One region of the Sebaldella termitidis ATCC 33386 genome, then DNA from elsewhere that is predicted to be linked to it. Evidence: riboswitches for the same ligand, from Rfam matches in the RefSeq annotation. Region 1 holds a riboswitch; the other holds the start of a gene.
What was found. A riboswitch is a leader RNA that binds a small molecule or an ion and turns the genes downstream of it on or off. The one in region 1 is predicted to bind fluoride.
Positions count from the first base shown of each region.

Region 2: linked by a shared signal. The riboswitch ahead of STERM_RS02675 (voltage-gated chloride channel family protein) and the one ahead of STERM_RS15770 (cation:proton antiporter) in region 1 are both predicted to bind fluoride.

Region 1 covers NC_013517.1:3,348,056-3,353,575, forward strand. The annotation lists gene STERM_RS15760 (hypothetical protein) at 1-406, shown strand, start outside; gene STERM_RS15765 (GNAT family N-acetyltransferase) at 459-968, shown strand; gene STERM_RS15770 (cation:proton antiporter) at 1,041-2,216, opposite strand; fluoride riboswitch at 2,268-2,344, opposite strand; gene STERM_RS15775 (DUF2238 domain-containing protein) at 2,394-3,173, opposite strand; gene STERM_RS15780 (hypothetical protein) at 3,305-3,841, opposite strand; gene STERM_RS15785 (PTS sugar transporter subunit IIC) at 4,087-5,412, opposite strand; gene STERM_RS15790 (glycoside hydrolase family 1 protein) at 5,433-5,520, opposite strand, start outside.
Region 2 covers NC_013517.1:591,211-596,730, forward strand. The annotation lists gene STERM_RS02665 (MBL fold metallo-hydrolase) at 1-729, shown strand, start outside; gene STERM_RS02670 (nucleoside phosphorylase) at 910-1,656, opposite strand; gene STERM_RS02675 (voltage-gated chloride channel family protein) at 1,756-3,009, opposite strand; fluoride riboswitch at 3,115-3,193, opposite strand; gene STERM_RS02680 (nitroreductase family protein) at 3,559-4,116, shown strand; gene STERM_RS02685 (MATE family efflux transporter) at 4,378-5,520, shown strand, end outside.

The DNA of each region.
Region 1 (5,520 bases):
TAAGGATTATCAAAAAGCCCTTGAAGCATTTTCAAAAATAACACCGTCATTTGAGCAGTATGATATCGTAAGGGGGGAGATTATAGGATTTCACTATAACTTAGAGCATTATGAAGAAGTCATCAGACTTGCCCGGTTAGAAACAGAAGAAAATGAAAGTTATCCGATTATTATTGCCAATAGAATGAGAGCACATTTAAAATTAGAACAATATCAGGAAATTTTAGATTTTTATAAAAACTCAACAGTTTCTCTTGATGAGGAAGCAAGGGAACATTATCTTATCACTGTCCAAAATGCTGCCATGGCTGTTAATGATAACAGTTTAGCTTCTGAAATTGCAGTGAAATTAGATAACATGTATATTAAATTAGGTAAGGATCGCACAACTTACACCGCTTTTTAAGAAGCTGCAACAAAATTACCGTTAAAAATAAATCTATTATGGTGGTGACTAAATGAATATTATAATCAAAAAAGCTGAAAAAACGGAGCATTATAAAATTATTGAGATACTTGCTGATGAAATCTGGAATGAATGTTATATTTCAATTATTAGTAAAGAACAAATTGAATATATGCTGAGAAATTTTCAGTCTGAAAATACTGTAAAAGAACAGTCAGAAAACGGATACCTGTATTTTTTTGCGGAATATAACGGCGAGTATGCCGGTTATTGCTGCATTGTCCCGGAAAATGACGGAGTTTTTCTGAGTAAATTTTATATAAAAAAGGAATTCCGCGGTAAGGGCATTGCCAAACAGCTTCTTAAATACGCTTTAGAGCCTTTTTTATCAGAAAAACCGCTTCGTGTACATCTTACTGTTAATAAGTATAATGCAAATTCTATTGCTGTTTATAAGAAAATGGGATTTGAAGTCTTTAACGAATGTGCAAATGATATCGGAAACGGCTTTATAATGGATGACTATGAGATGGAATGTTTTTTAAATAAAAATGTTCTGTAAAAATAAAAACTGCCTTAAAATACAAAAGCTTTATTTTGTTTTAAGGCAGTTTTTTTTAGTAAGAAACTTATGCTACTCCAGAAGCTTTTTATACGACAGACTCATGGCTAATGCTCCTGCAGGTGCTGTAATAATAATTGCCAGCACTGCTATAGCAAGTATCAGATCCCCGGAAGCCACTCCCGCTGCAAGCGGTATTCCGCCTACAGCGGCCTGTACAGTAGCTTTAGGGATATATGCCAGAATGCAGAACAATCTTTCTTTTATATTCAGATTACTTCCAATTGTAGAAATATAAACACCTGCACTTCTTCCTGCAAGTCCTGCGAGAATTATCAAAAAACCGGTAAGTCCGGCATTCAGAGCTACATGTATATTTACCTGGGCTCCGACCAGAACAAAAAGCAGCAGTTCGGCAAAAACCCATATTTTATTGAATTTTTTTGACAAACGCTCTGCTGCTTCCGGAAGTTTTTCCAATATAACAACTCCGACTGTCATTACTCCAATAAGCGAAGCAATCTCTACTTTATCATGAAGAAAATTCTCCATACCCTTTAAAAAAATGGAAATAGACAATATAATCAGTACTTTTTTAGTATCCCTTATATGAAATTTCCTGAAAATTCTTACCAGTATCAGTCCCGCACCTATTCCCACAGCTATCCCAAGAATTATGGACAAAGGAATTCCCAAAAGCTGGAAAACAGGGTTTACACTGCTTCCTCCATAAAGTCCCAGAAATACAGTAAATAATGTTATTGCAAAAACATCATCTGCTGAGGCTCCTGCCAGTATAATCGTAGAAATTCCTTTTTTCATTCCTATTCCTTTTTCTGAAAGAAATATCATAAAAGGCACTACTACTGCCGGTGATACAGCAGCAATTATAAATCCCAGCATCCCGCCTTCCACAAATGAAAATCCCAGCAGCTTCATTGATAAGAATGCAATGGTAAATCCTTCTATAAGTCCGGGAATACAGGAGAATTTCACTGCAAGCGGACCGACCTTTTTCAGTTCATTTCTGTTAATGCCAAGACCTGCTCTTAATAAAATTATTATTAGTGCAATTGTTCGCAGTTCTCCAGATATTTCAATAAGATTTTTATCAAGAATATTAAAGCCGTAAGGTCCTGCTGCTGCCCCGAGAATAATCATTCCCAAAAAACCCGGTAATTTTAATTTTGTAAATATGTAATTCAGCAGTAATCCTGCCAAAACTATAAATGCCATACTAAGTGCCATAGTATTATCCGCCTCCCGTAGAAAAATAAAAAATAGCTTCCACAACAAAAAAACGCTGCAGAAGCTATTAACATGAAAAACATGTGGTTCCGGCATACACCGCGGAGAGCTTCATCTCCTTAAGTTTACTGTTCTAATATATCATATCCGAATTTAAAATACAAATAAATTTTGAAGCTATGTCTTTTCCTTATACATTATCGGTATGAACTTTGCTGCAAATTTATATTTATCACGATTCTTTATATAAAGAAGCCCGAATATGGAAAAAACAACAGCCCCTATAAAATTTACTATAAGATCTTTCATTGTATCAATAATGCCTATATCCAGATATCCGCCTTTTATTACTGTTTTTGTCAGGTTATTTTCATCATTGCCCGAATATATCTCTGTATATTTAATATTTCTGATTACTACAGGTATATTCTTTCCTTCGGGCTCCAGCTCAACAGTGGAAATCACCTGTACTATACGGTCTTTCTGCATATCAGTTTTAAGATACCGGTCTGCCGAGAATTCAAAAAATTCCCAGAGCACGCCAATTGTCATAGAAAAACAAAATGCTACAAGAGCCACAAAAATCGGTGACATTTTTATATAAAATTCTTCACTCCTGTTTAGAATATCTATAAGTGAAAATCCTATTGCAGCACAGAGAAAACCGTTTATAGTGTGAAGCATGGTATCCCAGTACGGAAATAATCCGTAAAAATTATGTATCTCTCCGAGTATCTCTGCCGAAAATATAAACAATACCACTATACTCTCCAATAATGTAGGAAACTGAACCATCAGCCTTTTTTTTATTATACTCGGTATTAAAAAAAGTATCAAAGTCAGTATACACATAAATACACTGTGCCAGTCCTGTAGAAATATCTCCCTTATCATTGTTGCCACCACAATTACTCTGAGTACTATATATATTGTCAGTTTAGTCTTTTTCTTATTCATCACTTTCTTTTTCAATTTTATCACTACTCCGTTTCAGCTGGTTTCTTTGTAATAAATAACCTGGAAAAATAAGAAATAATACGATATACCGAAAATATTCCGCTATAACCGTATATTTTTTCAGAGATAAATTATTGTAAAGTTCTGTTATTATAGCTGAGAACAGCTGTATAAGAAGCTATTTCATAATACTTTTCCCCGATTCTCACTTCCACAAGAGGAAGGTCTGTTCTCACCTGATAATTCGGATTTATGAGAGTCTTATTTCCTTTATGATAACACGCAAGTATCTGCCCTTTATTTCCGCTGATAGCTCCTTCTACAGTAAGTCTCAGTCCCATTTCACCTATCCACATACTTTTTTCTTTTTTACATCTTGTTATTTTCCTGTTTGCCGCAAGCTCTTCTCTTATTTCTGTCAAAATTTCCCTGTATTTTTCTTCCGGATTATCAATTACAGTATTGCTTTTATTTTCCAAAAGATATATTTTCTGATCTAAACCTACCTCAAAAATATAATCAGGATTCAGACTCTCCCCAGCTGCGATAAGCCTTGTCCCGGGAATATACGCAATAAACTCCGCTGTATCTCCTACCATTTCTGTCCCTGTTTTTCTGCCGCATGATACAAACAGTAAAAATACAAATAAAAAATATATTTTTTTCATATCCGCTTTTCCTCTCTTTAATTTATTAAATATTTTGTATAATATTCTGCAAAATACTGTTTTATCCGTTTAAACTTTTACTTATTATACAACATAAAACCATATTTTGTCCAATGACAGCAAATATGATACATATAAAAACCGGTCTGTTTCCCTGTTAAAAAACAAAGTATACAGACCGGCACCGAAAAAACCAGATTTATTGCTTAGATTCTCTTTTTATTTTAAAATTTTACTCTTTTGCTTCAGGAAATATCATCCTTATTGATTTTTGACATGCGTTCGTCCATTTTCAGGAAAGGAAGATATATAAATATAGTAATTATAATAATCACTAACTGCAGCACCGCTGCACGCCAGTCTCCTCCTGTAGCAAGAAACGCTGAAATAACCGGAGGCGTTGTCCATGGAATCTGTACCACTACATGATTTATAAGTCCCACTGAAGTGGCAAAATAAGCAGTAAGCAGAGAAAATACCGGTGCTATTACAAACGGAACAATAAGGAACGGATTAAAAACTATAGGCAGTCCAAAAATCACCGGTTCGTTTATATTGAATAAACCTGGCATAAATGACATTTTAGCAACATCTTTATAATCTTTTCTTCTTCCAAAAATAAAAATCGCTATAAGAAGAGCTATTGTATTGCCCGAACCTCCTGTTATACCAAAAACATCTTTAAATGCGGAAGTAATTATATGAGGTATGGGCTGATGATTCGCATATGCCAGCATATTTTCCTGCATATTCTGGAGCAGAAACGGATCCAGCAGAGGATTGGATATAACAGCCTGATGAATCCCGAATCCAAAAAACAGATTTCCCAGACACATTAAAAATAAAAATCCGAAAAGACTTGTTGTCACATGGCTTAGAGGCTTTGTTATAAGCATGGAAATCAGCTGATTAAAATCTAATTTAAACAGAAGATTCAATAAAAACGATATTATTGCAAAGATAATTACATTTATCATAATAGGGATCAGTACATTAAATGATTTGATTACTGCCGGCGGAATATCTCCCGCTATATTTATCTGAAGCTTTTTATTTGCCGAAAGCTTTATAAATATATCAGTAGCAAAAAGACCGACTATAATTCCTACGAACATACCAGTAGCATTTGTATAATTCACAGGAATAACACCATTTACAACAAAGCTTTCATTCAGCCCTTCAGGTTTAAACGTACTCATAAAAGGAGTTACGACAAAAAGTGTAGACAAGCTTACTAATACTGATGCAAGTACATTATCAAAATTTCTGTTCTGGCTTAGATGATATGAAACAGACGCAGTAACAATGACTGTTATTATGCCGAGTGTTCCGTTTGAAACCGAGCTTCCTATTTCCTGAAGCCTTGTAAGAATTTTTGGATCTATTATTTTCCCCATAAATCCTGACGGTTCTAAAATAACATAATTAATAAATATTACAAACCCTGCCAGAATCATAAAAGGCATAATAGATGCAAAGCCGTCCCTGAGAGATCTCAGGTGAATCTGTCCGCCCAGTTTTACAGCTACCATTCCGAAATAATCAGATATTCTTTTTTTATCTTTTTTCATATTTTCCCTCCGAATTTTTATTATACTAACTTATCAGTATCATATAGAAAGCCGTTTTCTTCCGTCATCTTTTTAAAAAATTCCCCGCTCTTTTTTATTGTTCTTTTT
Region 2 (5,520 bases), 1.7 Mb from region 1:
GAAGGGAAAAACTTTATTTCATATTCTTCAAATGAAACTGTGATACAGGGCAATGATAAAATGTCTGGAGAAGTAACCTTACTTTCGGGGAAAGCATCAATACAGGGCGAAGTACGAAGCTTTCAGAATAAAGGAAGATTTTCCAGTACAGTTCACGTTCTAAGTTCTGAAAAAGGCAATATTCTTATTGATCCGGGACATTATTCAGAGGAGCTTTCAAGGTATGCGGAGTCAATCGGCGGGCTGGATGCAATATTAATTACACACGGACATTGGGATAATATATATTCCTTAGATGAGGCTGCCGCAGCTAATCCAAACGCTAAAATATATATACATGAACTGGATTATAATTTTCTGCGTGATCCTGTACTAAACTGTTCGGATATAAACGGATTTTCCCTGATGCTGGACACAAAGCCTCTGACTTTTACAGAAGGTACATATACAATCGGAGGATATACATTTGAAATTATACATACGCCGGGGCATACCTGCGGCTCGAGTATATTTTACTTTGAAGAGGAAAATGTACTGTTTGGCGGGGATACCATAATGTCTGAACTCGTAGGCAGTGCAAAACATCCCACAGGTAATGAAAAGGAAAGAGAAAATACGATAAAAAAGTTTAAGCAGCTGAAATTTTCCGATGATATGAAAGTTTTTGGCGGTCATAGGAAAAATACTGTCTATAAGGAATTGATGAAAATAAATAAGGATCTGCAGTAAAAATAAAGGCAAAAATACTGTAAATAAGAAAAGCCTTCTGTGATAAAACAGCAATATCATAGAAGGCTTTTTTTATATTTTCTATATCATACTAAGATTCTTAATCTTTAGAAAAATATTTTTTAGAATGAATAATCTTTCTACAGAGATAAGCTTAAAAAATGAAAGAAACTACTAAAATTATGACTTATCCCTCTCAATTAATAATTTAATTCCTTCGCATGCAGTACGTATAGCTTTATCTACAGCGGATGCCTGATCTTCAATATCGGAAAAAGCCATAATGCCGCCGGCTCTTACATTTCGTATAGATGAAATAACAAACAGTGCTGCTGACTCCATTTCGGAGCACATTACGTTACCGGCTTTCCAGGCTTCGATTCTGTCATGAATACGATTTTTCGAAGGGACAGTATCTGTAAAAACCTGACTGTAGAAAGAATCTTTACTGTGTGTAATCCCTTCGTCAAAATTAAGGTTAAGCTTTTTAGCCGCATCTGCAAGTGCCCCTACTATATGACGGTCTGCTACTGCAGGATATTCTATTGGTATATACTGGCGTGTAGTTCCTTCATCACGCACTGCTGCTGTAATAATAACTCCTGTTAAGTCCGGATTCTGTGATTTTTCAGAAACCCGTCCCGAAGTTCCTACTCTGATAAAAGTATCTGCTCCGCATGCTATTAGTTCCTCAAGGGCAATTGCTGCAGAGGGACACCCCATACCGGTAGAAGTTACTGATACTTTTTCTCCGTTCAAAAATCCTGTCCATGTCTTATGCTCGCGATTATGAGCTATAAGTACCGGATTATCAAGATATTCGGCGATTTTATCAGTACGGAACGGATCTCCCGGCAGCAGCACATAACGTCCTACATCACCTTCCTTGCAGTGAATATGATAAAATACCCCGTCTCTTTTTAACAATATGACTCCTCCTTTATAATTTTATTTTTAATGTTTCCTGCTTTCTTTTATAAAATATAACCTCATAACTCTTTGGATGTCAATAAATATTTATATGTTTTATAAATCCTCCAGTTTTTTTCCTCTGTCGCTTACCAGCTTAAAGTGCTTATACCAGCCTACTTTCTGCGAATCATATATACCTGTATGTCCTGAAAATAAGTATGCGACAACACATGATACTGCTGCATAAATTCCTATTTTATCGCCAAACAGCTCCATCGCCATTACAATACACGCAAGAGGAGTATTTGCAGCAGCTGAAAAAACAGAAACCAGTCCCATTCCTGCCATCAAATCCATAGGAAGTCTTATTATCCGCGACAGTGTATTGCCTAATGCAGAGCCTATGAAGAATAAGCAGGTTACCTCCCCGCCTTTATAACCGGATCCCAGAGTTATAAGCGTAAATAGTATTTTGAAAATGAAAACTTCAGCAAATATCTGGCTGGTGAAGCTTTTGGATATTATTTCCAGTCCAAGACCGTTATAATCATAGGTTCCTAATAATTTTGTAAGAAATACTATAATGATTCCGCCGATAACTGCACTGTAAGGTGAAAATTTTATATATTTTGAAAAAAGGGATTTTATAAAATTCAGCCCGAGTGAAAAGATTTTTCCTGTTAAGCCGAAAATAACTCCTGCCAGACAGGCAAAAATTATATTTTTTATATTTATTTCAGGGAAAAAATTTATTTTATATATCGGGTGTACTATGCCCCACCAGTTTTTTGAAACCACGTCGGCTATTACTGCCGAGAGAAAAGCAGGTATCAGGGCTTCATATTTTAAACGTCCCAAGACAGCAGCCTCAAGACCGAATACCGCCCCTGCCAAGGGTGTCCCAAAAACAGAGCCGAATCCTGCCGCCATTCCGGAAATGAGGATTATTCTTCTGTCTGATTTGTTAAATTTGAAAATAAGGCTTAACTGGTCAGCGATGGAAGAGCCTATTTGTATTCCGCTTCCTTCTCTTCCAGCCGAACCGCCGAAAAGATGTGTGATAACAGTTCCGAATAAGATCATGGGAGCCATTCGAAGCTTTATTACTTTTTTGGGGCTGTTTATTTCATCTAATATTAAATTATTTCCTTTACTTACTTCCTTGCCGTAAAAGTAATAAATTAAGCTGACGATAAAGCCTCCGGCCGGTAAAAAATAAATTAGAAAAGGATTATATTCTCTGGTTTTAGTTGCCCATTCAAGCATTAACAGAAAAACTGCCGATGCACTTCCTGAAAGTATCCCTATAATTAAAGAGAATGTAAACCATTTTATCAGATATATGACTAAATCAAGTTCTTTTTTCATTTTTATTCCTCATTTCTTTTGTTAAAAATATTTCAGCTGCAGCGGTTAAGAAAATAGTAACGATTTGGAAGCACTGATATAAAAAAATAGCTTCCACAATAAAAGAATACTGCAGAAGCTATTAACAATCTATAATTGTAGTTTTAGTTTTTATACTACGGAGAGCTTCATCTCCTTTTTTAATATAACATATATTTATTTAAAACTCAAATAGTATTTACAAAAAAAATTAGATTCAGGCTGATCATGAATCAGCTGCTGAAGGATATTTTATTGATGATTATTTCGATTATATATGCTATTATATAATTGTATTTTAATATTATATGCAGCTAAGAATTAAGCGACAGTCAAAGTACCGATCCTAAGGTACAGGGTGTGAGACAGTATGTGAAAAATCCGGTTAATAATCCTGATATAATACCTGCAGGACTGCAAACTGTGGATTGTAAAGGGTATGACGGTTTTACACTAAGTATTGTAAATAAATATAAAAAAGAGTAAAATAGATAATGAAAATAATAGATAATGAGAGGAGAGTAATGAAATATGGATACAATAGAATGTATTAATTCGAAACGAAGTATCAGAGCATATGAGGAAACTCAAATTCCTTATGAAACAGTCATGGAGCTTCTGACATTGGGAACAAAGGCATCTACAGGCTCGAATCATCAGCCGTGGGGATTTGTTGTAATTCAGGATGCCCGGGAGATTGAAGATTTATCAAAAAATATAAAAGCCTATCTTTTGGAAAATCTTGAAAAATATCCTTATTTATCACAATATGAAACATGGCTTCAAAGTGAAAAGTACAGTATCTTTAATAATGCATCTACTCTGATTGTAGTATATGGAAATACAGATTCCCACTGGTATATATATGACTGTACACTGGCAGCGGGAAATATAATGCTTGCAGCATACAGCAAAGGGATTGGTACCTGCTGGATAGGTTTTGCAGAATATTACTTTAATACACCGGAATTCAAAAAGAAATACAAAATCCCGGAAAATTATGAGCTGGTCGCACCATTGAGCTGCGGTTATATAAAAGGAACTGTAAAGCCGCCTGAGAGAAAACCGCCCGTTGTTTTTAACAGATAAATAATTACTGATGTGATGCCAAGGCAGAGATGTATAAAATCTTTTTTGAATACAGCTCTGTCTTTTTCTGTCCTGAATGTTTAAAACTTGACAATGAAAAAATACTGTGGTATAGTCCTTCTATAACGCGGAGGGTATATTAAATTATGCTGGATAAGCGAATATTTCTTTGCAGTGAACAGTTCATTGCGAAAAGGATTATTGGCTTATCCTTTTTATTTTTGAACTGTTATTTGCTAAAAAAATAAAGGAGGAGTAATAATGACTGTTACAAAAATAAAAAACGGAAGTATGTCGAAGGAATTTATAAAGTTTGTTATTCCGGCAATTATCAGCATGGTCGTAACTTCGATGTATAGTATTATCGACGGTATTTTCGTGGGACGGGGAGTAGGTGAAAATGCTCTTGCTGCTGTAAATATTGCCTATCCTCTGATCATGCTTCATATTGCACTTGCTATGCTTGTGGCAATAGGCGGTGCCAATGCATTTTCCATTAATAAAGGCAGGGGAGATATAAAAAATGCCAACAGAATATTTTTGCAGAGTATGATTCTGATAGTCGGAATCAGTGTTATCCTTAATGTTTTGATACTGGTATTTCCAACACAGGTCAGCAGACTTCTGGGGGCAGATGACATGCTGCTTCCTTATGTGCGTGATTATATAAAATGGGTAGCGTTATTTGCAGTTATTTATATGCCCGGACTTGCACTCAGCATTTTTATCCGGAACGATGATGCTCCAAAGCGTGAGATGACAGGAACTTTAATCGGAGCAGTAACCAATATAGTACTTGACTATTTGTTTATCATGGTATTTGATATGGGTGTTTCCGGAGCTGCGATTGCTACAGGAATAGGGCAGTTGGTTTCGACATTTATTTTTATGACACATTTTACAAAGAAAAACCGGTTATTGAAAATAGAAAAAGTAAAATTCTACATTGATGATATAAAATATATATTTATAAATGGAAGTCCGTCATTTTTGATGGAATTCAGCCAGGCAGCAGTAGCTTTCAGTTTTAATATTGTTCTGCTGTCACGTATCGGAGCTCTGGGAGTATCAGCTTACAGCATTGTTATGTATATATGTTCAATATTTAATATGATACTTATTGGTCTTGTGCAGGGAATACAGCCGATTATGAGCTTTAATTACGGGAAGGGCAACAGAGAAAATATCCAAAAAGTTTATAAAATGGCGGTAAGGACATCATTATGCCTGACGGTTATCGTATATATAGCAGTATTTATTTTCGGAAAAGCATTATCAGATATTTTTATACGAAATAATACGCAGGTTACAAATATGGCCTTGAATATGATGAGATACTATTTTCTGGCCTTTTTCCCAATTGGTATTTCGCTGATTAATATTTTATATTTTCAAATAATAAGA